Regions from separate parts of the Paenibacillus sp. NPDC056579 genome, predicted to be linked through region 2. Evidence: riboswitches for the same ligand, from Rfam matches in the RefSeq annotation. Region 2 holds a riboswitch; each other region holds the start of a gene.
What was found. Region 2 has a riboswitch for ZMP and ZTP ahead of ACFQ88_RS25265 (DJ-1/PfpI family protein). Riboswitches for the same ligand answer to the same signal wherever they lie in the genome.
Positions count from the first base shown of each region.

Region 1: another riboswitch for ZMP and ZTP. It lies ahead of ACFQ88_RS00895 (bifunctional 5,10-methylenetetrahydrofolate dehydrogenase/5,10-methenyltetrahydrofolate cyclohydrolase); the one in region 2 lies ahead of ACFQ88_RS25265 (DJ-1/PfpI family protein).
Region 3: another riboswitch for ZMP and ZTP. It lies ahead of rpiB (ribose 5-phosphate isomerase B); the one in region 2 lies ahead of ACFQ88_RS25265 (DJ-1/PfpI family protein).

Region 1 covers NZ_JBHTVD010000001.1:162,199-172,325, forward strand. The annotation lists gene ACFQ88_RS00860 (GDSL-type esterase/lipase family protein) at 1-63, shown strand, start outside; gene ACFQ88_RS00865 (ABC transporter ATP-binding protein) at 92-1,060, shown strand; gene ACFQ88_RS00870 (ABC transporter permease) at 1,053-2,045, shown strand; gene parE (DNA topoisomerase IV subunit B) at 2,117-4,090, shown strand; gene gyrA (DNA gyrase subunit A) at 4,098-6,533, shown strand; gene ACFQ88_RS00885 (hypothetical protein) at 6,530-6,697, opposite strand; gene ACFQ88_RS00890 (MarR family winged helix-turn-helix transcriptional regulator) at 6,950-7,357, shown strand; ZMP/ZTP riboswitch at 7,396-7,475, shown strand; gene ACFQ88_RS00895 (bifunctional 5,10-methylenetetrahydrofolate dehydrogenase/5,10-methenyltetrahydrofolate cyclohydrolase) at 7,538-8,392, shown strand; gene ACFQ88_RS00900 (hypothetical protein) at 8,559-8,783, opposite strand; gene ACFQ88_RS00905 (ABC transporter ATP-binding protein) at 8,981-9,709, shown strand; gene ACFQ88_RS00910 (ABC transporter permease) at 9,745-10,127, shown strand, end outside.
Region 2 covers NZ_JBHTVD010000007.1:67,802-77,928, forward strand. The annotation lists gene ACFQ88_RS25240 (ComEC/Rec2 family competence protein) at 1-141, shown strand, start outside; gene ACFQ88_RS25245 (ABC transporter substrate-binding protein) at 190-1,506, shown strand; gene ACFQ88_RS25250 (histidinol-phosphatase) at 1,529-2,338, shown strand; gene ACFQ88_RS25255 (hypothetical protein) at 2,582-2,890, shown strand; gene ACFQ88_RS25260 (hypothetical protein) at 3,004-3,174, opposite strand; ZMP/ZTP riboswitch at 3,378-3,457, shown strand; gene ACFQ88_RS25265 (DJ-1/PfpI family protein) at 3,531-4,118, shown strand; gene ACFQ88_RS25270 (discoidin domain-containing protein) at 4,578-9,152, shown strand; gene ACFQ88_RS25275 (ABC transporter substrate-binding protein) at 9,241-10,127, shown strand, end outside.
Region 3 covers NZ_JBHTVD010000016.1:135,073-145,199, reverse strand. The annotation lists gene spoIIR (stage II sporulation protein R) at 1-184, shown strand, start outside; gene ACFQ88_RS36405 (L-threonylcarbamoyladenylate synthase) at 310-1,395, shown strand; gene ACFQ88_RS36400 (manganese efflux pump MntP) at 1,857-2,420, shown strand; gene ACFQ88_RS36395 (low molecular weight protein arginine phosphatase) at 2,565-3,152, shown strand; ZMP/ZTP riboswitch at 3,197-3,277, shown strand; gene rpiB (ribose 5-phosphate isomerase B) at 3,375-3,833, shown strand; gene ACFQ88_RS36385 (TIGR01440 family protein) at 3,805-4,512, shown strand; gene glyA (serine hydroxymethyltransferase) at 4,576-5,823, shown strand; gene ACFQ88_RS36375 (ABC transporter substrate-binding protein) at 5,996-7,324, shown strand; gene trpB (tryptophan synthase subunit beta) at 7,415-8,575, shown strand; gene upp (uracil phosphoribosyltransferase) at 8,762-9,391, shown strand; gene wecB (non-hydrolyzing UDP-N-acetylglucosamine 2-epimerase) at 9,417-10,127, shown strand, end outside.

The DNA of each region.
Region 1 (10,127 bases), on a different contig from region 2:
TTTCACCCGAATCAGGACGGTTACGAACGAATCGCCGAGCGCGTCGTCCAGGTTGTGAAATAAATCGCAGCAGACAAAGGAGAGAAGGATTATGGGAAGCCATCCGGAAGTTGTATTGTCTGTCCACAATGTGAAGAAAACGATCAAAAAGAAAGAGATTATAAAAGGCATTTCCTTCGAGGTGTATGCAGGCGAAATATTCGGCTTTCTCGGTCCCAACGGCTCCGGCAAAACGACCACGATCCGCATGCTGGTCGATCTCATCGCACCGACGGAAGGCACCATTACGATATGCGGGTACGACGTTCACAAGCAGCACAACGAAGCGATGCAGTACGTAGGGTGTATCGTTGAAAATCCGGAGCTCTATTCGTATTTGAGCGGGTGGGAAAACCTCGAGCATTTTGCCCGCATGCTGCCGGGGATCAATGAGGAGCGGATTCAGGAGGTTGTCAAGATCGTCGGGATGGATGCGCGTATCCACGATACAGTCAAAACCTATTCTCTCGGGATGCGTCAACGTTTAGGCATCGCGCAGGCGCTGCTGAACCGTCCGAAGCTGCTCATCTTGGATGAGCCTACAAACGGCTTGGATCCGCAAGGGATCAAGGAGATGCGGATGTTTATCCAAGAGCTGGCACAGACCGGATTAAGCCTGTTCGTGTCGAGCCATCTGTTGAGTGAAATTCAACAAATGTGCGACAGGGTTGCGATCATCAGCCACGGGCAAGTGATCAAGGTCGGCGAGGTCGACGCCTTGATTGACGAGTCCGCAAGCCGGGTCGTGTGGCGCATTTCTCCGAAGGAACGGGCGCTGGAGCTGCTTAATGCGCAGAATGATGTGGTCGTTCTTGATGTAAGCCATAAGGCGGAAGAGTATGACAGCAGCGATTCCTCGCAAGAAGTGCATGATATCGTCACGCAGCTGAATCCGGAGACGGTACCGGTTGTAACCCGTCAGCTGGTCGAAGCGGGAATTCAGCTGTATGGAGTAGAGACGAAAAGTCCGACGCTGGAAGATTTATTTTTAAGCCTAACGGAGGGGAAACGCATTGGTTAGTCTATACCCGCTGGTCAAAAACGAGTGCATCAAAATCATCAAAAAGAAGCGGCTTCTCGTCGTTTTGCTAATTTTGACGGCTCTTATCCCCATGTTTACTTATGCGCAAATGAAAGTGGCGGAAAACAATCTGAAGCAGTTCGGCACTTCGGATTGGCGCGCGGAGCAAAGACAGAAAATTGTCGACTATACCCGAAGCATCGGGAGCGCCCGCGTTCCGGAGGAATGGAAGCAATTTCGCCGGGTTGAGGTCATGCTTGCGCAATATTATTTGGATAAAGATGTGAATCCTGCGGCTCCTAACGGGGTAACCTTTACAAGAGAATTCATTAAAAATGCCGTCGGCCTCTTTATTCCGCTGATGGTTATGGTCATCGCTTCGGACCTGGTATCCTCCGAGCATTCGACGGGGACGATCAAGCTGCTCTTGACAAGGCCGGTCGGACGATGGAAAATCTTGATGAGCAAGCTGATCAGTATCGTTTTATTTACTTCGTTAATCGTGACCTGTACGGCGCTCCTCTGTTATTTGATATCCGGGATCGTGTTCGGATACGGCGGATGGGATATGCCCGTCTTCTTCGGCTTCCAGATCGTCGGAACCGAGGTCGACACCTCCTATGTCCGTGCGGTAGATCAATGGCTGTATTTGATCATGGAATTCGGGCTTGTCTGGTATTCCGCTCTTATCGTCGCGGTCATGTCGCTTATGGTTTCCGTATTGATCCGCAGTACGGCGGCGGGAATGGGACTGATGCTCGCGGTGTTAATTTCGGGAACGATCTTGACCAACATGGTCTCGTCTTGGGAGGCGGCCAAATATTTGTTCATGGTCAACCTGCGGCTGACCGACTATTTGACGGGCAGCTTGCCGCCGATCAAAGGAATGGATTTGCCGTTCTCGCTCGCTGTTCTGACCGTCTGGGGACTTGCTTCGGTAATCGTCTCCTTTACGGTATTCACGAAAAAAGATATATTGAACTAACGGTGCGAGATGATATAATGCACAGTATAACTCACTAGAACATAAGCTTTGCAGGTAAAGGGGGGTCTTCAATGGCTGATCAGGTAGATGTATTTGATGCCGCTGCGACCACGCGTTCGGATTACGACGCTGACGATATACAAGTACTCGAAGGCCTGGTTGCGGTCCGCAAAAGACCGGGCATGTACATAGGAAGCACCAGCACGTCGGGCTTGCACCACTTGGTATGGGAGATTGTGGACAACGCGGTCGACGAGCATTTGGCCAAGTTTTGCAACAAAATCGATGTGACCATTCATAAGGATCAATCGATTACCGTCTATGACAACGGCCGCGGCATACCGACGGGGATGCACAAGATGGGCATCCCTACGCCGCAAGTCGTCTTTACGATATTGCACGCGGGAGGCAAGTTCGGCGGCGGAGGCTACAAGAAGTCCGGGGGACTGCACGGCGTAGGCGCTTCGGTTACGAATGCGCTGTCCGAATGGCTGGAGGTTACGATTTACCGGGACGGCAAAACTCACCGTCAGCGGTTCGAATATGGGGTGGATGATAACGGAGTCGAGCATGTCGGCGAGCCGGTTACAGGGCTTGAAGTCATAGGGAATACGCGTCAGACCGGAACCAAGGTAACGTTCAAGCCGGATAAAAGAGTGTTCCAGGGCGGCATTGCCGTAAACTACGATACGCTGCTGGAGCGCTTACAAGAGATCGCTTTTCTGAACTCCGGTCTCCAGGTGACGATTAAGGACGAGCGGACGGACAAGCAGGAGGTATTCCTCTACGAAGGCGGCGCAAGCCAATTCGTCCGGTTTTTGAACGAGGAGAAGACGGTACTGCATGACGTAATCCATTACACGGCGGAGAAGGACGAGATCGAAGTCGAAGTGGCGCTGCAGTACAACGACGGCTATACCGAAACGATCGTTTCGTTCGTCAACTCGATTCCGACCCGCGGCGGCGGAACGCATGAGACCGGATTTAAGACCGCCTATACGCGGGTAATGAACGATTATGCCCGGAAAACCGGGATTTTGAAGGAAAAGGACAAAAATTTGGACGGCCAGGATTTGCGGGAAGGCATGATGGCCGTCATTAACATCAAAATGGGTGAAGTCGAATTCGTCGGCCAGACGAAGGACCAGCTCGGCAGCGCTTCGGCGCGCAGTGTCGTCGATTCGGTCGTATCGGATAAAATGGCCGTGTTCCTGGAGGAAAACCCGCAGGTCGCCCAAATGATAATGAAGAAGGCGGTCCAATCCGCCAAAGCGAGAGAAGCGGCACGCAAAGCCCGCGAAGAAGTGCGGAGCGGGAAGAAGGGCAGGAGCGAGAGCTCAAACCTGGGCGGCAAGCTGACTCCGGCTCAATCCAAGGATTACTCGCGAAACGAGTTGTTTATCGTTGAGGGAGATTCCGCAGGCGGCTCGGCCAAGCAGGGGCGCGATTCGAAGCACCAGGCTATTTTGCCTTTGAAAGGGAAGCCGATGAATCCCGAGAAGGCGAAGCTGATCGATATTATGAAGAACGACGAGTACAAGGCGATCATTTCCGCCATCGGTGCGGGAGTCGGTCCCGAATTTGACGCGTCCGAAAGCAATTACGCGAAGATTATCATTATGACGGACGCCGATACGGACGGCGCGCATATCCAAGTGCTGCTGCTGACCTTCTTTTACCGCTATATGAAGCCGCTGATCGACTCGGGCAAAGTATATATCGCCCAGCCGCCGCTCTATAAGGTAACGAAGAAAGCCGGCAAAAACAGCTCGATCCGGTATGCCTGGACGGATGAGCAGCTTCAAGCGCTTAACAAGGAGCTGGGTAAGAACGTCGAGCTGCAGCGTTATAAAGGCTTGGGTGAGATGAACCCGGACCAGCTGTGGGAGACGACGATGGATCCGGCTACCCGAACGCTGCTGCAGGTACAGATTGAGGACGCGGCCAAAGCCGAACGGCGTGTATCTACGCTGATGGGGGACAAGGTTGACCCGCGGAAGCGCTGGATTATCGAGAATGTCGACTTCACCGAGTTCGAGGAGTAGATGAAACGTGACGATATTGGAAAGCTTTTTACCTGCATTTCTAGAAGAAGTGGTTGGCGACCGGTTCGGTCGCTACTCCAAATATATTATTCAAGACCGCGCGATTCCCGATGTGCGGGATGGCTTGAAGCCGGTACAGCGGCGTATATTGTACGCCATGTACGATGCCGGCAATACGCCCGATAAGCCATACCGGAAATCGGCCAAAACCGTCGGCGACGTGATGGGTAACTATCACCCGCACGGCGACTCTTCGATTTATGAGGGCATGGTCCGGATGGCGCAGCCGTGGAAGATGGGGCATGTGCTGATCGACGGTCACGGCAACTGGGGCTCGCAGGACGACGATCCTGCAGCCGCGATGCGCTACACCGAAGCCCGCTTATCGGAAATCGCGATGGAGCTGCTGCGCGATATTGAGAAGCGCACCGTGCAGTTTAAAGATAATTTCGATAACACGACGAAGGAGCCGGTAGTGCTGCCTTCCCGTTATCCGAACCTGCTTGTGAACGGAGTAAGCGGGATTTCATCCGGCTTCGCGACGGAAATTCCGACGCATAACCTGCGAGAAGTCATCGACGGCTGTATTGCCTTGATGGAACGGCCCGAGATGGAGCTCGACGAGCTGATGCAGATTATCAAGGGGCCGGACTTCCCTACGGGCGGCATCATTATGGGCTCGGACGGTATTCGGGAAGCGTTCCGTACCGGCAAAGGCCGCATTTATATCCGTGCCCGTACGGAGATTGAGACGGTGCGCGGCGGCGCTCAGCAAATCGTCATTACCGAGATTCCGTATCAGGTTGTCAAAGCGCGGCTTGTTACCGCGATGGAGAACATCCGTCTCGAGAAGAAGATCGAGGGCATTGCCGTTGTCCGTGACGAAAGCGGACGCAACGGGCTTCGAATCGTTGTAGAGCTTAAGAAGGATGCCGACGCCCAAGGCATATTGGCTTATTTGTTCAAGAAGACGGACCTTCAAGTCACCTATAACTTCAACATGGTGGCTATCGTCAACAAGACGCCTCGGCAGCTTGGCGTCAAAGAAATTCTTCAAGCCTATATAGCGCATCAGAAAGAAGTGGTGACCTACCGCTCCCAGTATGAGCTGGACAAGGCGGAGGATCGGGCTCACGTGTTGGAGGGCTTGGCCAAAGCGCTTAACATATTGGACGAAGTCATCGCGGCGATCAAAGCGTCCAAAAATCGCCAGGATGCGCAAAACAACTTGGTTGCACAGTTCGGCTTTACCGAGCGTCAAGCGGACGCCATTCTTACGCTGCAGCTGTACCGGCTGACCAATCTTGAGATTCATTCCATCGAGAAGGAATTGAAGGATGTGCAGAAGACGATCACTTACCTGCGCGGTATTTTGAGCAGCGAGAAGAAGCTGATGGGTGTTATCAAAGATGAAATGTCCGGCATTCGCAGTAAGTACGGAGTGGACCGCCGTTCGGATATTCAGGACGAAGTGGAAGAGCTGAAGGTAAATCTCGAGGTCATGATAACGGCGGAGGACGTCTTCGTCACCTTGTCCAATGAAGGGTACATTAAGCGGACAAGCAAGCTCTCGTTCACCCGTTCGGGCGGCGAGCTGGAGAAGACCGGCCTCAAGGAGGGCGACTACGTCCGATATCTGCTGGAGGTCAATACGCTCGACAACCTGCTGATCTTTACGCAGAAAGGCCAGTACTATCTGCTTCCGGTACATCAGGCTCCCGAGTACAAGTGGAAAGAGAACGGAACGGCGATCGTCAATGTCATTCCGATTCCGAAGGATGACCGTATTGTGAACGTCATTCCGCTTCGCGACTTTGACGATCCGGGCAAATCGCTTGTTTTCGTCAGCAAGCGCGGACAGGTGAAGCGTACTGAGCTGAAGGAATATATGACGAATCGTTCGAACGGTATCGTCGCTTGTAAAGTAGGGGAGAATGACGCGATCATCGATGTGCGCGTGAGTACGAACGACCAGGATATTTTGCTGGTGACGAAGCAGGGGATGGCGATCCGGTTCAGGGAAGATGAGGTTAATCCAATGGGACGAGCAGCCGGCGGCGTTCGCGGCATTCAGCTGAAGGACGACGATGAGGTTGTCAGTGCCGAATGGATTCAAGGTGAGGAAGGAGAGCTTCTCGTCATTTCCGACCTTGGCTATGCTAAGCGCTCTCTCATACTGGATTATCCGGTTCAAGGCCGGGGAGGTAAAGGAATTTTCACGTTCGAGTTCCGGGAAGGCAAACGGGTAAGACCGAACGGCGACGTCCTTATCAAGGCGTATACCGTCAAGGAGGAGCTGCTGCTTACGGCCGTTCTGCAGAGCGGAGAGAGAATGTCCTTCTCGTCCGAAGCTACACCGATCGAGCAGCGCAAATCTACAGGCAGACAAGTCATTTCAGTGCCTAAGACCGATTTGATCGTCGACCTGCTGAAGGTGGATTAATCGTAGCTGTTGTAGTTAGGCTCCATTTTTTCTATTAATTGGATGAACATTTCAAGGACGGCCCACACTGGCATGGAATCATCAAGCCTCTCCAGCCATTGTGGGTCGTTTATTATGCCCTTCTGCAGCGCTTTCTCTCCGATCATCTGCTTCCACGCTTCCATTACCGCATCGCTCCTTCGCATGAATTGACAAGCTCCGCCGATCCTCATGTGCCCATAATGCAATATATGTTGAATGAGGTCTAATGTGCCTGTTTTTTATCGATTAATGTCTTAAAATATTTATAGCGTTAACCTTTAAACCTTGGGCTGTCAGTGGTATAATATTAGTAACAGCACAGATGGTGACGGTACTACCGATCTTGGAGCAAGTGCGGACGAAGGCAATAAAAGTAGATGCAGGAGTGATGAATTGTGGTTACTCACGAATTTGCTAAGCTATGGTGGAAGCTATCCAAAGATTTGCGCAATCATATGGAGACGGAGCTCGCGCCAACGTTGACGGAAGGACAATTGACCGTATTGGAGCTGCTATCGGGACACGAGCGAATGAAGCCTTCCGATTTCATTGAGTTTTTGGCTACGACGCCGGCCGCCATTACAACGTTGCTCGACCGGATGGAGAAGGCGGAGCTGATCACGCGGGAGCGCGATGAGAAGGACCGTCGTATCGTCTGGGTGCAGGTAACGGACAAAGGGAAGACCGAATGCCAGCGCGGAAAAGAGATTCGGGATCATTTCCTGCAAAATTATTTAAGCCGGATTTCCTCCCACAATCAGCAGGTACTGGTATATTTATTGGGGAAAGTTGCGAACGCCTAGTTGATCTTGATTGAAAATAGCGTTATGATATACGTACATAAGCTATGTGTAACTGGCGGAACATGGGTAACCATGAGGGAGCACATAGAAACATTAGCCGTACGCCTGGGCAAAGGTAAGGGATCGTATCCCTTGCCTTTTTGCGTTTTTACATTACTCAAGCCGAGAGGATGGATGGTTATGGAAACTAATAGCATGATTTTGGATGGCGCGAGTGTAGCAAGCGAAATCAAAGAGGAGCTGAAGGAGCGAATCGCCCGGTTGACGGACAAGGGGATAACTCCGTGCTTGGCTACGGTGCTGGTAGGCGATGATCCTGCCTCTGAAACGTACGTCCGAATGAAAGGCAACGCCTGCAGACGGCTTGGCATGGAATCCAAACGGATTCAGATGAGCGGGGAAACAACCACCGAGCAGCTGCTCGCAGTAATAAGGGAGCTCAATGCAGATCCGACCGTGCACGGCATATTGCTTCAGCATCCCGTACCGCATCACATTGACGAGCGGGCGGCTTTTGAGGCTATTGCTATCGAGAAGGATGTGGACGGGGTCACAACGCTGGGCTTCGCCCAGACCGCTTTCGGTTTCGGTCTGTATCCATCGTGTACGCCAGCGGCAATACTGGCTATCTTGGATGCGTATCAGCTGCCGTTGGAAGGAAAGCATGCCGTCGTCATCGGAAGAAGCCCTATTCTAGGCAAGCCCGTATCTCTTATGCTGCTTAACCGGAACGCGACGGTGACGATATGCCATTCCAAAACGAACGGCTTGGCTGATATCGTCAAGCAGGCGGACATCGTTGTGGCTGCCGTCGGCAAGCCGAAATTCGTTCAGGGCGATTGGATCAAACCGGGCGCGGTCGTCATGGATGCCGGGTATAATCCGGGTAACGTCGGGGATGTCGACTATGACGCTTGTCTTGGCAGGGCGAGCGCCATAACACCGGTCCCTGCAGGAGTCGGTCCTGTGACGATTGCCACGCTGCTCAAACATACAGTGGATGCGGCAGAGAGAGCAAGCGCGTGTGCCGTATAACTCCTTGCCAAGCAACACTCAAGCCTTCGTGCGGTCGTTCGGATCCGGGCAAAGGCTTGGGTGTTTTTTCTGTTGTGGGAGATACGTCATGAACTGAATCTTGTTCGGCTGCCGCTATCGCTGGGCGGTTCGGTCGGCTCGATGGCCATTCGGCTCCCAAAGAAGCTCAGCTCCCGGGCACACCATGAACCAGGCTGCGTAACCGTTCAATCTCCCTATCTTTTTCGGTTATGGATTGGAGAAGCCGTTCCACTTTAGATTCCGCTTCCACCGCGCGTTCCACGGCCTCTAGCCAGGCTGCCTGCGCTTTCAGGGGATATTCGCTGCCGGGGTTCCATTTGACTCTTAAACACAACAAATCCTCTATCAAGTTTCTCTTATCATTAGCCATCGCTTGTTCCTCCTAAGCTTGGGAAGTCTTCTGACGAATCGTCGGATTATTATATCATTACCCTATCCGCCGCAGTTTGAGTCGTATTCAACTTCTCATGCACCAAGTGTTGGAAATGCGCTATAATAGACAAGTCGTCAAACGGACGCAAGGGTGCGGACACTATTGAACAGAGGGAATCGGGATGTGAACGATACATGTTACTGGAAATTCGGAAGCTGGAGAAAAAGATTCGCCAACAGGAGGAGCAGCGCCTATTATTTGCCGATGTTAACGCTCAAATCATGGAGCCTTCCATCGTAGCTCTGTTAGGCTTGTCCGGACAAGGGAAAAGCACGCTGCTGCGAATTATCGGCATGCTGGATGCAGCCGACGAGGGGACGGTATGGTTCAAGGAGAGGAGCCAGCAGCAGTGGACGCCCCAGGAGTGGAGGAAGCAGGTTTGCTATGTGGCCCAGCACGCCGTCATGCTCCCCGGCAGCGTAGAGGATAATTTGCGGGCGGTAAGCCAGCTTCATCGGCAGCCATTCGAGGAAGCCTTGGCTCACAAGCTGCTCCAAGACGTAGGACTTGGCAGCATGAATTGGGGCAAGCGTGCATCCGACCTGTCCGGAGGAGAGAAGCAGCGCGTGGCGCTCGTTCGCTCACTGCTTCTCAGGCCGGAGCTGCTGCTGCTGGACGAGATCACGGCATCCCTGGATTTGCACAGCAAGCAGGCTGTAGAACAGACGCTGCTTGCGTGGCATCGGAACGAAGGGACCGCTATGATTTGGGTGACTCACGATCTGGAGCAAGCGCGTCACACCAGTGACCGGGTATGGTTTATGGCTGAGCATACGCTGATGGAGAACAGCGAAACGAGTATTTTCTTCAACCAGCCGGTGACGGAGGCGGCCAGGCAGTTCATTCCGCGGGACGATGAATAACCGTCGGGGTACGGAACAGGAAGGAAGAGAGCGGCATGTCCAATACGGCACTAATATTGACTCTGCTATTTATTGCGATTACTATCCTTATATCCATGTGGCAAAAGCTTGGCCTCAGCAAGGAGATTGCGATAGGCACGGTACGTTCCGCCGTTCAGCTGCTGTTGATAGGCTATGTTTTGCAATTTGTGTTTAACGCGCGAAATCCTGTTTTTCTTCTTCTTATTTTATGCTCCATGATTGCCGTAGCCTCATGGAATGCAGGGAGCAGAGGGAAGGGGCTTCAGGGCATCCGCTGGAGAATCGCCATCGCCATTACGATCACCGAAGCGTCGACTATGGCACTGCTGCTTGGGCTGCGGATCATCGAAACGACGCCTCAATATATTATCCCAATGAGCGGGATTACCATAGGGAG
Region 2 (10,127 bases):
ACCTTCAAACAGCTGCTGAATTATCAAAAAAACAACATCCAAACGTATGTAACGGGCTTTCATGGTCAAGTGCTGCTCACATCCGACGGAAAGAAGCTGAATGTCTTTACCGAAAAGGACTACCCGGATTTCAAGAAATGATCACGTTAGCATGGCCTTACCCCATTTTTTGAGCGAGGAGTTCATATCATGTATCCTATTCGAAAAGGAATGACCGTAAGTCTCTCGATCTTATTGACCGCAGCCCTTGCAGCAGGATGTTCATCAAGCCAAAGCACAGGGACAGAACCGACTGCAGAGACCAAGCCGCCGCAGCAGCAGGAAAAGTTCGAGCCCGTCACGCTGAAAATGTACCAGGCGCAAGCCTACTGGACGGAAGCCGATTTCAAGAAGCTGTTCCAGGAGCCGGTACAGAAGAAATACCCTCATATTACTTTGGAGTTTGTGCCGAATACATCTATTGAAAAGGCGCTCGCCGCCGGGGAAGATATTGATCTCATTTCCGTATGGAACGGGCTTATGCCTCAGTATGACGATATGGGCTTGTTCGAGGACATTACCCCTCTGGCCAAGAAAATGAATATGGATTTGGGACGATTCGATCAAGGTGCGCTCGACAGTGTCAAGGCGGCTACCAAGAGCGGGCTTCTGTACGGGCTCCCCAACTGGGTGCAAATTTACGTCACCTACTATAACAAGGACATCTTTGACCGGTTCGGCGTTCCTTATCCGAAGGACGGAATGACATGGGACGAAATCATTGAGCTGGCGAAAAAGGTGACGCGAGAAGACGGAGGAACCCAGTACCTTGGGCTCGATCCGGATTATTTGACCCGCATGCTGACACCTCTATCCTTGGGTATCGTAGACGGCCGGACCGATACGACCGATGTGAATAGCGAGCCGTATAAGCTCGTGTACGAAACCGGCAAGAAAATTTACGATATCCGGGGCAATACGCCGAAGGAAGGCATTATGAAAGGGAGCGTCACGGACCGGTTTGCGAAAGACAAAAACGTCGCGATGTTGACGACAATTAACTTGTTCGATAAATTGACGGCGGACCCGTCGCTCAATTGGGATGTCGCCCAGTATCCGAGCTACTCGAGCCGGCCGAATCTGTATGGAGCCTACGATATTAACGTGACGGCCATCAGCAAATCGAGCAAGCACAAGGATGACGCCATGCGCGCGATGGAGGTTATTTTCTCCGACGAAGTACAGCTAATGAGCTCGAGGGCCGGCAAGCTGCCTCTGATGAAGGACCCTAAGTTCAACGCCGAATTCCTGAAAGGAAACGAGGCTTTCAAGGACAAGAAGATCCAGAGTATTTTCAAAAGCAAACCGGCTCCCGCCTCGCCGCCATATTCCAATTTTTATACGAAATCGAGAGGCATTGTCGTAGACAAGTTCAAAGAATACGTCGAGGGCAAGAAAGACGTGAACACCGCCTTGCGCGAAGCGGAAGAGGCGATAACGCAATACATCAAGTCGGAGAAGCCTTGATTTACTAAGGCGGACTCATGCTATGAAAATAGACTATCATACGCATCACGAGCGCTGCGGACACGCAAAAGGCTCTCTAAGAGATATGATCGAGGCTGCCGTCGCTCTCGGTCTGGATCAGATCGGACTGGCGGACCACAGTCCGTTCTTCCACCGGGAAGAGGACCGGCCCGTACCGGATATGACGATGGCGAAGTCCGAATTTCCGCGCTATGTTGCGGAGATGGCCCAGCTTCGCGAGGAATATAAGGGACGCATCGACGTCCGTCTCGGGGTGGAGTCCGATTATATTCCGGGCTGGGCGGAGGCTTACGGGCGGATCTACGCGGATTATCCGCTCGATTATATCATCGGCTCCGTCCATTATGTAGACGGAATCCATGTGTTCAGCCGCAGAAGGTGGCAGCAGGGGAATACCGATCCGGAGGAGACGTATGCAGGATACCTCCGTCTCCTGCACGAGGCGGTCCGCAGCAGGCAATACGATATTATGGGTCATATCGACGCTGTCAAAGGAGTGTGCCCTCACCCGGTACGTGTCCTGTGGGAGGAGACTGTCGGCATCATTGCAGAGTCGGATGCAGCCGTCGAGATCAATACATCAGGGCTGCGCAAGCCTTGCCAAGCCTGGTTTCCGTCCTTGGAGCTGATCGAGCTGCTTATATGGCGGAACGTGCCTCTTACGTTCGGCTCGGACGCTCATGATCCGGAGCAGCTGGCGTACGACTGGGAGCATGTAGTTACGGCTTTGCGCGAGCTCGGGGTAAGGGAGCTTGCTGCGTTCCGGAGGCGCCGGCGAACGATGGTTCCTTTGCCTTCGAGGATGATATAGATCTGAGTAAAAGGCTGCCTGATGGCGCGGTTGTATTGTAGGGAATAGCGGATTCTCTGTCCGATAGACTGATATGCGTTACCAAGTCTATAGGCAGCCTGATATAAACCCGGCCGCTTAAGTGGAGTTCACGCCCCGTTTCGGCTATGATAGATACGAGACTGCTTGTTCGTCGGAGATACGTACACCGTCTCACCAGAGCTTTAGGCGAACGAATTCCATACACTAACGGAGGTCACTTAAGTGAGCAAACGCTATCGGATTACAAGAGAATTTCAACAAATTGAAGATTCCGCAAAACATATATCTTTGGAAGAATGCAAACAGTATTTCGCGTCCGAACCGGAATTTACCTACACATCCGTATTTACGGTGACGGGCTCCACCACCATGTCGATTGAGGGAGATTTCTTCATGTGGAGCTATGGCGATGCGAAGATTCCATTCCGTCATTATGAGGGAGACCTATACGTATCCGGCAGCAATGAAGCCGTAATCCCCAAGATGGTAGAGGTCGCGAGCGCTCTGGTCGCCGATATAGTAGAAGGATAACGTCTGCCTGCAGGCACCATCTGACAAAAAATCGTCTTCTGCCGCAAGGCAAAAGACGATTTTTTTTTGCTGCAGCCCCTAAGTGCTGCCTATTAGAAGGCACAAGCTCACTCTTATCTCAGGAAATACCACCAGTAAGCCATTTCCAAAGTTTCTCCCATCCCGCTTGGCACATACCCGTAATACATAGCGTCCGCCTCGCCGGAGGTTCCGAGTCCAGAGACTCCCAGTGCCACTACTGCTGTTACTGCCAATGCCATCGCTGCAAAACGAAATTTTTTCATTGTGTTCTCCACCTTTTCTTAGAAAATGTATTCCTTTGCTACCTCCATATCTTACCAATCCGGTTATCCTATGTTGTAGAGGAGGGCGCTCCTTCTTTTCCGTGAATTTTCGTCAGGAATAGTCGGGAAGAGAAAGGGAAATGCCAGGAATGCAATAAGGACTATTGAATGCTCAGCTGTTTTGACATACAATAAAGTAAATATTTGGTATGTGTTACTGGCGTAAACGTGGATCACCACGAGGGAGCACATGTTCATATCGCCGTACGCCTGGGCAAAGTATTTGGTTTGCGATCTCATGATCGTAATCAAATGCTTTTTTATTTTCCATTCATGAAGGGACAGGTGATATTGAAATGAAGATGGCTTACATTTTGTTCGACAAGATGACGGCGCTCGATTTGGTCGGTTTTTATGAAGCGGTAACTTGGCTCGGCATTTTAAAGGCACAAGAAAATGTGTCCTGGCATTTCTGTTCCAACAAAGAGCAAATCACGGATGATCGCGGGTTGACGATACAAATCAAGCATGTGTGCCCGGATTTATCCGACTATGATCTGATCTTTATACCTGGGGGCATGTCCACAAGGCAGCTCAGATTCGATACCGAATTCATTTCATGGATTCAGACGGCACGAGATGCGGAATACAAAGTGTTTGTATGCACGGGAGCTTTAATTTTGGGGGCGGCAGGCTTTTTGACCGGGAAACGAGCGACAACGAATCCATCCGCATACGACCTGCTGGAGCCCTACTGCTCTGAAGTGGTTCAGGAGCGCTTCGTACGGGATGGCAATGTGTTTACAGGCGGAGGCGTATCGGCTTCCATCGATCTCGGTCTCTATTTCGTAGAATCGCTTACCAATGAGAATGTAGTTCGTCAAGTTCAAGAAGCGATGCATTATCCCTACTATTCTCCGTTCACAAACAAACAAGGCAGCTGATGTGCCAATGTACTGGATATACAAGGACTAATTACGATTCGAGCAAAAACGGGGCGCACTCCAGCAGGGGGCGTCTTTTCTTGTACTATGCACCTGTTGTACCCCATTCGATTTCCAGTAAAAGTGAATATTAGACACATAAGAAGTAAACATTTTTCATAGCTAATTCCTAATGTTTACCAATATAATGAAGTCGGAACGGGAGCTTAGAGGCAAAAATGAGAAAAAAATCGCGACGGCATACTATCGGCCCATTAATGCAGCTATTTTATGAAAGCGCTCTAATTAAAAGTTGTTGCCCTTATAGCATCCGATTAGCTGCGATATCCGGACCTGATTCGGGAGGAGGCTCTTCACAGCGAAATGAAAAACGGCGATAAAGCCGGGGCTAAAGACAGATTCATACATTTTGTTCCCTCGGCTTTTTCATAAATCTATTACGAAAGAGAGATGGTATTAGTGTTAAAAAAGCATCGAACGGTGGTGGCAGCGATGATTGTGGCCTTTCAATTCTCGCAATTAAACGGACTTAGCTCCTATGCTTTGGCTGAGATGGGAGCAGTAACCGACTCGGGTGGCGCAGCATCCTCTGCAACTATCGGATCTCAGAACATTGCCGCAGCTGCTGCTGTCCAGCACCCGTATTTCCCGCCAAGCGCGACCGAGCTGCAAACGGCTATAGCCAACGCCGATAAGCTGCTTGCCCAGTATACGGACGAGCAGTGGCTTAGGCTGGTGCCGCAGCAATCCCCGCGCACCGTCTTGAACGATCCCTTCGACGGCAGCGACGGATGGGTATGGAGCCCGGCGAATCCGGACCAGATCCAGACGAAGAAAGGGCTGGTCTTTCCGAACAACAGCCAATACCCCTATCAGTATGAATCCGTGAAGGTAATGAGCGGGAAAACCGTCAGCGTTCCTTATGTGTTGTACAACGGCAAAAAGTATCTGATTCAGGCGCGCATCGACTACGAGAAAACCCAATTCATGTCCGACAATTTACCGGTGTTGGCAAACGCTTACTTGGCAACCGGGGACGAGAAATATGCCCGGAGAGCGGCGATAGCATTGGATGCGTGGGCGACGGCCGTTCCGGATTTTTACATGACCAAAAAGAATGGGGCTTCGTTCATCAGCGCGGACGATGTAGACGACTATTACAATACGGATATTCAAAGGGTCAGCGACCATAACGGTATTGCTCACGAAATGCATACCGGGGAAATCTACGCCTTTGACCGAATATTTAATAGCGCTGCATTGCAAGAGCTGTCTCAGAGCAAAGGCTACGATGTCCGGGAGCATATTACGAACGACTTCTTCCTCAATGTAGTCAATTGGCTGACGACTTATCAGTCTATGAAAGTTCATACTTCCACCAATCTGTCGGGCGCTGTTGAAGCAATCTCCAGAGTAGCCACGGTGCTTCACCGTCCGGAGCTGCTCGAGTGGCTGGGCAAATATATGGATATTACGGTAGGAGACAACTTCAAGCGGGACGGTATGTTTCCTGAATCGTTCTCTTATCATGCGGGCTATGCCAATTCCAACTATACGATTTCCCAGCTGATCAAAACGTATTTCCAAATTCATTCGCCGGAAACGGAAGCAGAGCAGAAGCTGAAGGAGAAGATCGACAGGCAGTCGGCTTTCCTCGCCAGTGCCAAGGAAGCGCAGAAGAAGGTAGCGTTCCCTGACGGGGATCTGCCTCCGTTCGACGATACGACCAAGGGCGGAGCTTCGAAACGTAACAGTACAACGTCCCAGCTGCTGCCGGCTTACGGCCATTTGATGCTAGGGGATGGTGACGGTCGTTTGCAGACGCAGTACAATCTCCATTTCAACGATTATGCGAACCATGTTCATCCGAATGTGCTCTCCTCCACGTTATTCGGCTTCGGGAAGGAGCTGCTCGGAGGCATCCGCTATTCCCGGAATGCGGCGCGCGATTTCACAAGTGAAACGCTTGCGACCAACAACGTGGTGGTGAATAAGAAAAATCAATTCCGCAGCACCAAGCAAGGCGCCGGAAACCCGGGCCACCTGTTTACGAACGGCAACCTTTCTCTTTACGAGCCAGGGATAGACGGCATTGCAGCATCGGAAGTATACAGCAATTGGGCATACCCGGGCACCACACAAAGATACCAGCGTTTGAACGTCATGAACACCATTGACGCCGAGCATCCATACGTGATCGACTTGTTCAAAGTAACCGGCGGCAGCACTCATGAATATTTCCTGCACGGCTCGACCCAGTTCGACGAAACGGCCGAAGCGAGCTTCCCGCTGCAAAAAATCGATAAGCCGTATCCGCTGCTGCCGGATAACGTAACATGGACGGACCCGGTCAAAGAAGGGGATTCCCGGAATTGGTACGGCATGTTCAGAGATATGAGCACGGGACAGTCTCCGGGCAATTGGGATGTGACTTTCCGTGACGCGGAGGATGGCGGACTTGGAACGCGTATCTTCATGGTAGACGACGGAAGCAACCAAGTGTATTTGGGCAAAAGCCCGCATTCGTTCCGCGACAAAGTATATGACAACATTTATGAATTTTGGCGTCCGTCGCTGATTGTGAAGCGAGAGGCTCCCGGTGAAAGTAACCTGGACAGCTTGTTTATCAGTGTCATGGAGCCGTTGAACGGTGATTCGGCGATTGCCAGCGTCAGCAGAGTTCCTCTGCAGCAGGCAAATCCGGAGCATGTGGCGCTTTCCGTCAAGTTCAAGAACGGCCGGGAAGATGTCGTGCTGGTGAATATGAACAACGAGGCGATTACCGGAAGTACGGCGGCGGATCAGCCTTTTGCTACCGCTGACGGGAAATACTCGCTGAACGGAAGAATCGGCGTTCATTATGATCGTCACGGCTTCACGAAGCCTTATTTGATTAACGGAAGCGGCTTCCAATCCGGCGGCGAATCGCTGACCATCGGCACATCTTCCTATACCGGAACGATTACGGGGGCGGTTCGTCGCGCCGATGGATCGGATGTGGACGCGCTCATTACCGACGCGAACTTGCCGGAAGGCAGCGCGTTGAAAGGAAAGTGGATGTCGCTGCAATTCGGCGCCTATAAAGTAATCCCCGACAGCAACGGCGCGTATCCGAACGGGGTCAGCGAACAGAACGGCTTCCGCGAAATGTTCCAAATCGAACGTGTCGAGAAGCGCAATGGACTCACCTACATCATTACTTCGGAGGACCATACCCTCTCCATCGGCGATAACACATCGGAGGCATTGCGGCCGCAGCGCACCTTTGAAGGAAAGCCGGCCATGCGGATCGATTTCAGCGCGACTACAAGTGCAGTGCCGCCTGTCTTCGTATCTCCCAAGCTGGAAGGGATTCAAGTAGACGGCAAAGCGGTTTCGGGATTTGACCCAGCCGTATACAGCTATAAAGCCTCCCTGCCGGAAGGGACGGCAACCATTCCTGTCGTCACTGCCACCGGCTCGAACTTGATTGAGGTTACCCAAGCACAGGAGCCTTTCGGTACAGCGTACATTACCGTGAAGGATCCTCAGGATCCGACACTGGAGAACCGGTACAGCGTTCGGTTCACCCCGATACCTGTCTATGGCGACATTCCGAATGGATTGGTTCCATTCCAGATCACGGGTGTTACGGCAAGCCCGGGCTACAATTCCGGCTTTCCGCCGCCGAACGCGATTGATGGCAATCTGGCTACTCGCTACGCCGCCAAAGGAGAGCATTGGATCCAATTCGATCTTGGAGAAAGCAAATGGGTCGACAGCTTCATTGGCGCTTTCTTGAACGGGGACAAAAACAAGTATTTCTTTGATCTGGAGCTGTCCGAGAACGGTACCGACTGGAAGAAGGTATACGCCGGAAGCAGCAACGGCAAAACCGCCGGTCTGGAGCTGTTCTCATTCGAAAAGACGAAAGCGCGTTACGTTAAATTCAACGGGCATGGCAATACAGCGGATACGTGGAACAACATAAATGAAGTATATATTGGCGGCTACGCTGCTGCCACGAAGCTGGACCTCTCGGTTTCGAATGCAGTCTACAGCTATAGCGACTCCGTTCAGCTGCGCACGATCCTGACGAGTGTGTATGGCCTTCCGCTGCCGGGGCAGACGATCCAATTCTCCTTGAACGATACCAGCATCGGCGAAGCCGTAACGGGTCCTTCAGGAGAAGCGGTACTGAATTATCGTGTGAACGCAGGCGTACCATCCGGGAATTCCGCGGAGTATGGCTTGAAGGCGCAATATGCAGGATCCTCCGACCAAATATGGCAGCCGAGCGCAGCCCAAAGTAAGCTGACCGTTCAGAAGGAGGAAGCGAGTCTCGTATTTGTCGGCTCCCTGAATTCGGATCGATCGAATGTCACGATTTCTGCACTTGTTAAACAGCAGGATGACGGGGAGCCCGGGGCGCTGAATGATCTGCCGGTAACCTTTGATCTGAAACGAATTTTGGCGGACGGAACCTATGAGCCTGTACGTTCTGCGACGGTTTCGACAAGCGTATACGGTCAAGCAGATCTTCCGGCGGCATTGCCAGCCGGTTTGTACGAAGTGAAAGCATCGCTAGGGTCCAACCCGTACTATAAGGACATTGCGGGAGCGGCAACGGCGATAATGACAGTGAATGCGGCGACTTACGGTTCGCTTCAAGTAAATGGTCATACGGATGTTCCCGATCCATCGGGTATTTTCGGAGACAGAACGAAGCAAATCCATATGGAAGGCAGCTGGGAACGCAGAGGAGACAATGTAAGCGGGACCTTGCGGATTCATGCCGAGCCGCAGGGGCTGCGCCTGACGATGAACGGTGCGGATTGGCTGGCAACAACGGCATCCGGCGGCTATGTTCAAGGCAAGGCAGTGGATGACAAGGGGGCAGCGTACACCGTACGCCTGATGCTGGAAACTTCCCGTGTGAAACGAGGTCACTCCTCCGATATCACCATCGTTATCTGGAGAGGGAACTCAGCAGCAGGAACGCCCGCTGCCGAGATCTATTCGGCAGACTTCAAGGGCAGCATAAATATTCGGTAATCTTTGATGTATCTCATGGCCGATTGCTCAGCTGCCTCTGTGCTAGCGGATGCGATCGGCCTTACCTTATATTAAGGGGGCATATTCAATGAAAACATGGTTAAGAAAAAAGATCGCGATCGTTCCATTCTTCTTGTCCGTCACTTTACTGGCGGCCTGCTCAGGAGGAGGAGGAACGCCACTTCAGGAGGGGACGGCAAACAAAGAAGCTGAAAAGAAAGAGCCCATTGAGCTTGTATTCGCTTCACATATCGGATTAGGCCAGGAACGATTCGACAAGGAAATCGGCAATCCGATTCGTGAGAAATTTCCTCATATTACCCCGAAATATATTGAAAGAGGGCAAGGAACGAACTTGCCCGATCTGGTCGCAGCGGGAACCGTCGTGGACATTACGTGGTATTCCACGACTTCTTTTTCCAATACCATCCAAGCTCTTGGCCTCGACTACGATATGACCGAGCTGGCCAAAAAGTATAACTACGATATGAACCGGTTTTATCCGCAGCTATTGGATACGCTCAAATACTTCACCGACGGGAAGGGCATCTACGGCATACCGAAGGAAATGAGCCAGTCCGTCATGTATTATAACAAAGATATATTCGATAAATTCGGCGTTCCGTATCCGAAGGACGGCATGACCTGGGACGACGCCTACGATCTGGCCAAGCTCATGACGCGGTCTATGGACGGCGTCGATTATCGGGGGCTTAGCTCCGCGCATACCATGATCGGTTTGAATCAAATGTCCCTTTCGCCGTTTGATCCCAAACAAGACAAGGCTAACGTCAATACCGACGGCTGGAAAACGATCATGTCCACGATGGAGAGAATCTATAAAATTCCCGGAAATAACAGACCAACGAATACGAGATCCGCTACGCCGGAGATTGAACAGTTCGAGAAACAGAAAAATGTCGCTATGACTACACTCGGCTGGGGACGCCAAATCAATTTTCCGCCGGATTTGAA
Region 3 (10,127 bases), on a different contig from region 2:
TAAAACCGAAAGCAAGCAGGCAAGCGATGCTAGTAAAGGCAGCGACTCCAAAACGGTTCAAGGCTCGAAGGGTTCTACTGACAGCAAATCGGCTGTAGTGGTTGTTGATGACGAGACTCCACAGCCGGAAATTCGCTTCTTTTTGTGGGACTTACTGAAAAAAATCGGCTCCATGTTTGCTTAATTGAGCAGGGGAAAGTAGCCGAAGCCACATCGGCCACAAAGATTAATAGCATGCTGGCTCGCTAGGTAAAGCGAGAGCCCGGTATTCAAAAGATACAGAGGGAAACTTATCGCGATAAGGATGGAATGACGATGACGACATACTGGAAGGTAACAGCCGGGAATCCGGATCCGGCCATCGTCGCGGAGGCGGCGGTTGTGCTGCAGCAGGGCGGCGTGGTCGCCTTTCCGACAGAAACGGTGTACGGATTGGGAGCGGATGCCAGACAGACGGAAGCGGTGCAGCAAATATTTACGGCCAAGGGGAGGCCGTCGGATAATCCCTTGATCGTACATATCGCCAACCGGTCTCAACTGGAGGAACTGACGCTTCCGCCGGATGAGGCCGTTTCGCGTCTGCTGGACGCCTTCTGGCCGGGACCGCTGACGGTCGTGCTGCCGGCTCGTCCCGGCGTCCTGTCCCCGCTTGTCACCGCGGGGCTGTCTACGGTCGGGCTGCGCATGCCCGACCATCCCGTTGCGCTGCAGCTTATAGCCGCTGCAGGCTGTCCCGTAGCTGCGCCGAGCGCGAACCGCTCGGGCCGGCCGAGCCCAACACACGCCGAGCATGTGTTGGAGGATCTCACGGGCCGCATCGACGCCATCGTCGACGGGGGGCCGACCGGCGTCGGCCTGGAATCGACGGTGGTGGAGTACGCCGCTGCCGGCCCGGAGGAAGCTAGTGGCCGCGGCGTGCTCCATATCCTGCGGCCGGGCGGCATTACCGCAGCGCAGCTTCGCGAAGCGCTGCCGGGTGTGGAGGTGCGCGAATCGTCCGCGCACGCTGAACCCGCGGCGGCCCCGCGCTCGCCGGGGATGAAGTACACGCATTACGCGCCGCGCGGCGTCATGACGCTCGTTCAGGGCGATGCGCCTGAACGGGTGCTCGCTCGCATCCAACGCGAGCTCGATGCAGCCCGTGCGCGCGGGGAGCGTACCGGTGCCCTCACGTTCCGTGAGCACGCCGACGCTCTGCGCGCGGATCGAGTCGTCGCCTGCGGCAGCCTGGGCGACCTGGAATCGGTGGCGCAGGGGCTGTACGCTGCGCTGCGCGAATTTGATGAAGCGGGGATCAGCTTCATCCTGGCCGAGACTTGCCCCGAGGAGGGCATCGGGGCCGCTATCATGAACCGGCTGCGCAAGGCGGCCGGCGACCGTGTCATAGAAGCCTAGAGCACTCCTTATCTACGTGGAATTCTATGGGGCTTGACCGATCTCCACGCAGCGCGGATCGTGTCATAGAAGCCTAGAGCATTCCTTATCTACGCGGAATTCTATGGCGTTTGACTAACCTCCGCGCAGCTCGAAAGTCATCCTGAGATTCGCGCGCATTAGCAAATTGAAGTCTAGCCGGTGCTCCCTTAATGGAGACCGGCTTTTTTCCGCTTGGCGATAACCCAAGTCTAGGCGCTGGTACAGGTATAATCCCGCAGCGAACTGCCGAAAATGTCAGTGAGAAACGGGGGGAAATAGCTAAAGGTTTGCTTTAGCAAACTCGCATCGTAAGCTGGTCAGCTTTTACCGTCATTTTACCGTTCGCGGCTCCACCTTTGTCCCACCAAATTCCCAGACAAGTCATGTTTCCCAACTCGTCCGCATATGTTGATTAGGAACGGACAGGGGGTAGAGGGTGGATGGATTGGACATCTCCGCTAATGGTGGGGCAATTTATCGCGATATTGATCATGGCTATTGCCCTGGGATTGGACGCGCTGTCGCTGGGCATCGGGATCGGCATGAAGGGAATCCGGAAGCTAGACATATTGAAGCTCAGCTTCGTCATTGCTCTTTTCCACATGTTGATGCCGTTAATGGGGATGTTTATGGGCGGCTACGTGAGCTCCTTGTTGGGCGGGGTCGCTACCAAAGCCGGCGGAGCCCTGCTTTTGCTGCTCGGTATCCATATGGTGTACAGCTCCCTAAAAGGGGATGAAGTGAGATCCATCGACCACCGGACGTTATGGGGCATCGTTTTATTCGCTCTTAGCGTAAGCATAGACTCTTTTTCCGTGGGAGTGTCGCTCGGGATGTTTGCCGGTGATGTCGTATTGACCGTGCTGATGTTCGGCTCCGTCGGAGGGCTCATGTCCATAATCGGTCTGATGCTGGGCAGCAAGATGGGCAAATGGGTGGGAGAATACGGAGAAGCGATGGGCGGTGTTATTTTGTTGGCGTTCGGAGTTCATTTCTTGTTCTAGCAGCCAGCCTCGCCGCCAGTCAAGCTACCGATCTTTGGCTCGGGCTGGTTAACCGGATAGTCCCTATTTTTGCGATTTTGAGGTACAATAGAGAGGTAAGGCTCTATGCAGCCTATCCTTATACAAGAAAAGGCAGGGATCCCTATGAATCGAATCTTATTCGTTTGTACTGGCAATACCTGCCGCAGTCCAATGGCCGAAGGATTAATGCGGCGGCTGCTGGCGGAACATCAATTACCGCATATCGAGGTGCGGTCAGCCGGAGTGTCGGCGATGGATGGAGCTCCCGTATCGCGTCATGCCGCTGCGATATTGAAGGAGACCGGTTCGGATTGCAGCATGAGCTCCAGCACTTTGTCAAGATCGTTGATTGAATGGGCCGATATCGTCCTGACCATGACGTCGGGCCACAAACAGCACGCCATCGGACGTTACCCGGAGTTTATCGATAAAATCTATACGCTGAAAGAATATGTGGACGACGATCCGAACGCCGCCGACCTGATTGCGGAAATGGAGAGTCTTATCGCCGATTTGCAGGTAAAACGGGCGCTGTCCCAGCAAGTGACGGACGAGGAACGGGCGAGAATATTGACGCTGGAGCGCAAGCTTCCCGATTACGATATCGCCGATCCGTTCGGAGGTTCTTTGTCCTTGTACCGAGAGTGTGCGGAGGAAATCGAAGCGGCATTGCTGAAGCTGGTTGCAAAGCTAAAGTCACAAGCCAATTAGGCTTTACACCTGCCTTTATTTCCGCTATGATAAAGATACATTACAAGACCCGATGTAACTGGCGACGAGTGGGCTTAACCACAGTGGAGCATCGGGACATACGGCCGGTCGCCTGGGCAAAGAGCGTCGATGTGCTGTCCGCAGCACTCGATTGCTCTTTTTTCGTTTTTTTGCCATCTTTCGGTTATAATGAAGCTAACTACAGTCAGGAGGCGAAAGACATTGAACATTGCAATTGGAGCAGATCATGCAGGAGTACGTCTGAAGGATGAATTGATCGGATTTATCGAATCGTTAGGGCATCGGGTAGCCGACGTCGGGTGCAACTGTACGGATTCGGTCGATTACCCCGACTATGCGATTGCCGTATGCGACCAGGTTGTATCCGGTCAAGCCGACAAAGGGATTCTGATCTGTGGAACAGGGATCGGGATGACGATTGCGGCCAACAAAGTACCGGGCATTCGCTGTGCGTTGGTTCACGACCTATTCTCGGCGAAAGCAACCCGCGAGCATAACGATACGAATGTGCTGTCCATGGGCGAGCGTGTCATTGGGCCGGGGGTAGCGCAGGAAATCGTCAAAATTTGGCTCGAAACCGAATTCTCCCAAGGAGAACGTCACCAAAACCGCATTAATAAAGTCAAGGCGCTTGAAGACAAGTACGCAATTCATCCGTAACGGAAGCTTGATGAAAGAGGCGATTCAAGTGAACAATTCGGACGTTTCTACTGCAGCAGCAAGCTCTGGAGACTTGAGTCATGCAGATAACGGCGCGTGGGATATCGCTTCGATACGTCCTGCGCTGGAGCAGGTGCTGCGCGAGCTTATCCGTGCGGGTAACATCGAGCGGGGACAGCTGATCGTATTCGGTACCAGCACGAGCGAAGTGATCGGCCGGCACATCGGCACTTCCGGAACGGAAGAGGTCGCCGGGCATTTGTTCGACGCCATCCAGGCGGTACGGGCCGAGGTCGGATTTTACCCTGTGTTTCAATGCTGCGAGCATTTGAACCGGGCGCTTGTGCTGGAGCGGGAGGCAATGAAGGAATATCGTCTGGAGCAAGTATCGGTCGTTCCGGTACCCAAAGCGGGCGGAGCCATGGCGTCCTATGCTTTTAAGAAGCTGGAGCAAGCGTGTGTTGTCGAAACGGTGGAAGCTCATGCGGGAATCGATATCGGGGGCACGCTGATCGGCATGCATCTGAAGCGGGTAGCCGTTCCGGTTAGACCGACCATTCGCCAGATCGGACAGGCGTCCGTCCAAATGGCGTTTACCCGACCAAAGCTCATCGGCGGAGCGCGGGCGGTTTATACTGCCCAAGAAGTTCCGGCTAACGGCACGGAAACCTGCAGCTAAATTGATTAGTCTTAATTGGAATGATACATCCCTATAAGCCGAACTTTAAGGAGGACATTAGACATGGAACAATTACGCAAGCAAGACCCTAAAATCGTTGAGGCGATGAATCTCGAAATCGGCCGTCAACGCGATAAAATCGAGCTGATAGCTTCGGAGAACTTTGTAAGTGAAGCGGTTATGCAAGCTATGGGTACGGTTCTTACCAACAAATATGCGGAAGGTTACCCGGGCCGCCGTTATTACGGCGGATGCGAGTACGTCGATATCGTTGAAGATATTGCACGCGATCGCGCAAAAGAGCTGTTCGGTGCGGAGCATGCGAACGTTCAGCCTCATTCCGGCGCTCAAGCGAACATGGCGGTTTACTTGGCGGCACTTCAGCCTGGAGATACCGTATTGGGTATGAACCTGGCTCATGGCGGCCACTTGACTCACGGAAGCCCTGTTAACGCATCCGGTCTTTTGTACAACTTCGTTGCTTACGGAGTAAGCGAATCCGATTCCCGCATCGATTATGATGATGTGCGCAAAGTGGCTTTCAAGCATAAGCCTCGTTTGATTGTTGCCGGTGCAAGTGCATATCCGCGCATTATCGATTTCGAAGCTTTGGCTCAAATCGCTAATGATGTAGGCGCATTGTTCATGGTGGACATGGCTCACATCGCCGGTCTGGTTGCTGCAGGCTTGCACCCGAATCCGGTTCCTTACGCTCATTTCGTAACAACAACGACTCACAAAACGCTTCGCGGACCTCGCGGCGGTATGATCCTGTGCCGCAAAGCTTGGGCTGCAGCTATCGATAAAGCCGTATTTCCTGGAACGCAAGGCGGTCCTCTGATGCATACTATCGCGGCCAAAGCGGTATCGTTCGGTGAAGCTTTGCAGCCTGAATTCAAAACGTATGCGCAAAACGTGATTAACAATGCCAAAGCGTTGTCCGAAGCTCTGATTGCCGAAGGCATTGATCTTGTTTCCGGCGGTACGGATAACCATCTGATGCTGATCGACCTGCGCAGCTTGAGCATCAGCGGTAAAGACGCCGAGCATTTGCTCGACGAAGTAGGCGTGACTTGTAACAAAAACGCGATTCCTTTCGACCCGGCGAAGCCTATGGTAACAAGCGGAATCCGGATCGGTACACCGGCTGCAACTTCCCGCGGCATGAACGAGGAAGCGATGAGAACGATCGCCAAAATTATCGCTTTGACCTTGAAAAACCCATCCGACGCCGCTGTTCATGACAAAGTGCGCGGCATGGTGAAAGATTTGACCGCTCAATTCCCGCTGTATCCTGGATTGGCTTACTAAGAATAACACAAGAGAGTCGACGCTTAAGGGCGCCGGCTCTTTTTTGCATTGCTGAACTTCATGCAACTGTAATTGAATTTTGTATATTCCTAAATAAGGAAAAATAGCATATAATATGTAGTTGTGAAAGCGCTTTATTTTTTGTTTTAATTTTTATAAGGGGTGGTCAATGATGAGTAAACAAGCATTTTGGATCGTACCAGCTATCTGCATGGCCTTATTATCCGCTTGCGGCGGAGGAGGAGCTACAACGGGAACAGACAGCCCGCAGCCTCAAGCCAAAAGAGACCCGATTGAGCTCGTTGTGTACCATCCGTTTCCTCAAGACTGGAGCGAAGAGGATTTCATGAAGACGTTCGGTGATCCGATGAAGCAAAAATATCCTCACATCACCTTCAAATATATCGCTGGCGGTAAAATCCAGGATCTGCTGACCGCGGGCCAAAAAATTGATATCCTTTATACGTCGATCGGAACGGTAGCCGCCCAACTCATCGAGAACCAGCTTCAATACGATATCACCCCGCAGATCAAAAAGTTTAATTATGATCTCAGCCGACTCGAGCCTACGATGGTGGACGCTGCGAAGAAGCAGGCCGGAGGCAATGCGATCTACGGGATTCCTGTGCTCGTTCCCCCGTCTACGATTTATTACAACAAAGATATTTTCGATAAATTCGGGGTCGCCTATCCGAAGGACGGCATGACTTGGGATGATCTATACGAATTGAGCAAGCAGCTCACCCGCATGGACAGCGGCACCCAATACTACGGCTTTGCCTCTTCCTACGGCCATTTGGCGGTCATGAACCAATTTTCCATGCCTATGATCGATCCGACGACGAGGAAGGCTACCTTTGACACGAACGAGAAGTGGAAGACGTTCTCCGATAACTTGACGCGGTTTTATAAAATCCCGGGATACAACCTGCAGGCTAACCAGATGTCGGAGCCGAACGAGCGGAACCGGTTCTTCAAGGACCGGAACATCGGAATGTTCCTCGCGTCGACCGCGCTCCATTCTGAGAAGGAGCTCGGGGACATGAACTGGGATCTCGCCTCGTTCCCGTTCTATAAAGAGATGCCGGGCGTCGGACCGCAAGCGTATCCGACCTACTTCTTCGTAACGTCCATGAGCGATTATAAGGACGATGCGTTTGAGGCGATCAGCTATTTGACAACGGACGAATATCAGATGCAAAAGTCCAAGGAAGGGAAGTTCTTGACCGTTCTGAATAAAAAGGAGATCCGGCAGGCGTTCGGACAAGACAACCCGATGTACAAAGGGAAGAACGTCAAAGCATTGCAGCCGGATAAGTACGCCCCTTCCGGCGGAGTCGATAAATACAACGCTACGGCTAGCGGAGAGTTGAATACGACCCTCAAGAACGTCAACCTTGGCACGAAAGACATCAATACCGCACTTAGAGAAGCGGCAGAGAAGGCGAACAAGAAGATTGAAGAGGCGGAAGCCGCTGCCGCTGCCGCAGGGAAGAAATAACCGCAAAAACCGTGCTTGTACAAACCGAATGCCATTTAGTACAATAAATACCATATATGTTGCAGAAGCTTGAGGAGGATGGTAGAAGATATGGAAACGGTTCAAACCCCAGGTTATTTCGGCCAATTCGGAGGCAGCTTTATTCCTCCCGATCTTCAGGAAGCTATGGATTATTTGGCACAGCAATTTGAGAAGTATAAGAACGATCCCGAGTTTATCGAGGAGTTTCAATATTATTTGAGAGAGTATGTCGGCAGGGAAAATCCTTTGACCTATGCCCGGCATCTGACGGCGAAGCTTGGCGGAGCCAAAATTTATTTGAAGCGCGAAGACTTGAACCATACCGGCTCGCACAAAATCAACAACGTGCTGGGGCAAATTCTGCTTGCCAAGCGAATGGGAGCAAAGCGGATCATTGCGGAGACCGGAGCGGGTCAGCATGGCGTGGCGACGGCCACCGTGTGCGCGATGTTCGACATGGACTGCACCATCTATATGGGAGCGGAGGATACGCGCCGTCAGGCTTTGAACGTGTTCCGGATGGAGCTGCTCGGTGCGAAGGTCGTTGCCGTCGATAAAGGCCAAGGCAGGCTGAAGGACGCCGTGGACGAGGCGCTCGGCGATTTGGTGCAAAACTACAAGAACACGTTTTATTTGCTGGGCTCGGCAGTAGGACCGCATCCGTTCCCGACGATGGTCAAGCATTTCCAATCGGTTATCAGTGAGGAATCGAAGCGGCAAATCATGGAGAAGGAAGGCCGCTTGCCTACCGCTGTCCTTGCATGCGCAGGGGGCGGCAGCAACGCGATCGGCTCCTTCGCCCATTATATTGATGAGCCGTCCGTCCGCTTGATCGGCGTAGAGCCGGATCAGGCTCCGACGCTTTCGGAAGGCGTACCGGCCATCATTCACGGCTTCAAGTGCCTCGTATTGCTCGATGAGAACGGCGAGCCGAGAAAAACGTATTCTATCGCGGCAGGTCTCGATTATCCGGGGATCGGACCTGAGCACAGCTATTTAAAAGAAAGCGGACGCGCGGAATATTACACGGTGACGAACGAGGAAGTGCTAGAAGCCTTCCAGGTACTGTCCAAGACGGAAGGGATCATTCCCGCTCTGGAAAGCGCGCACGCGGTTGCTTATGCGCTCAAGCTGGCTCCGACGCTGTCCAGCGAGGATATCCTGATCGTGAACCTGTCCGGGCGTGGCGACAAGGATGTAGAACAAGTGTTCCATATGCTGCAAAAATAGTAAGCGTCGTTGAATCATAGGCCTCCTCTAAGTATAGGAAATCGAGACTTCTGCTTATACTGGGGGAGGCTTTTCAATGCCTGTTTATGCCGCCAATCCAATCTTGTTACGAAAATGCGAAGTTGTTGGGATAGCATCTGACAATTGTGGTATAATAGATAAGATTTGGCGTAAAGGGGACAGAATATGGGAAAAGTATTTGTGTGCGATCATCCGTTGATACAGCATAAGCTCACTTACATAAGGGACAAGGCCACGACGACGAAAGATTTTCGCGAGCTTGTCGATGAGGTGGCCACGCTGATGGCTTATGAAATAACGAGGGACATACCTTTGCAGAAGGTGCAGGTGCAAACGCCTGTCGCTACCGCTGAATGCCGAGTCATATCGGGGCGGATGCTGGGGTTGATCCCTATTTTGCGTGCAGGTCTCGGCATGGTCGAAGGCATCCTGCAGCTGGTTCCGGCGGCTAAGGTGGGCCATATCGGGCTGTACCGTGATCCGGAGACGCTCGAGCCGATTGAATATTATGCCAAGCTGCCGACCGATGTAACGGAGCGGGAGCTGATCGTAATCGATCCGATGCTCGCAACCGGCGGGTCGGCTAATGCGGCGATTACGGCGTTAAAGAACCGTCAGTGCACGCAAATCAAGCTGATGTGCCTTATTGCTGCGCCTGAAGGCGTACAAGCGGTACAGCAGGCGCATCCGGACGTGGATATTTATGTAGCGGCCATCGACGATTATTTGGACGATCACGGGTACATCATCCCGGGATTGGGAGACGCAGGGGACCGTTTGTTCGGAACGAAATAAGAAACAAATCGGAGGGAAACCGGATATGAGCAAAATTAAAGTGATCACCATTTTCGGCACGAGGCCTGAGGCTATCAAGATGGCGCCGCTTGTGCTCGAGCTGCAGAAGCATCCGGAGCATTTCGAATCGCTGGTTTGCGTAACGGCGCAGCATCGTCAAATGCTGGATCAGGTGCTCGACACGTTCAAAATCAAGCCGAACTACGACTTGGACGTCATGAAAGAGCGTCAGACCCTGAACGAAGTGACGATTCGGGTGCTGCAAGGCCTGGAGCCGGTGTTCCGGGAGGAGAAGCCGGATCTGGTTCTTGTCCACGGCGACACGCTGACGACATTTTTGGCCAGTTACGCTGCGTTCCTGCAGCAGGTAAAGGTAGGTCATGTTGAAGCGGGGCTTAGGACATGGAACAAAATGTCGCCATATCCGGAAGAAATGAACCGGCAGCTGACGGGAGTGCTGGCTGATCTTCATTTTGCGCCGACGAATTTATCGGCTGGCAACCTCCGCAAGGAGAACAAATCCGATGAGTCGATCTTCGTGACAGGCAATTCAGTTACGGATGTATTCCAGTATACGGTACAGAAGGATTTCAACCATCCGGTGCTCGAATGGGCCGAAGGCAAGCGTCTTGTGCTGATGACGGCTCACCGCCGTGAAGCGCAAGGGGAGCCGCACCGGCAAATTTTCCGCGCCGTACGGCGTATTGCCGATGAATTCGAGGATATCGCCATCGTT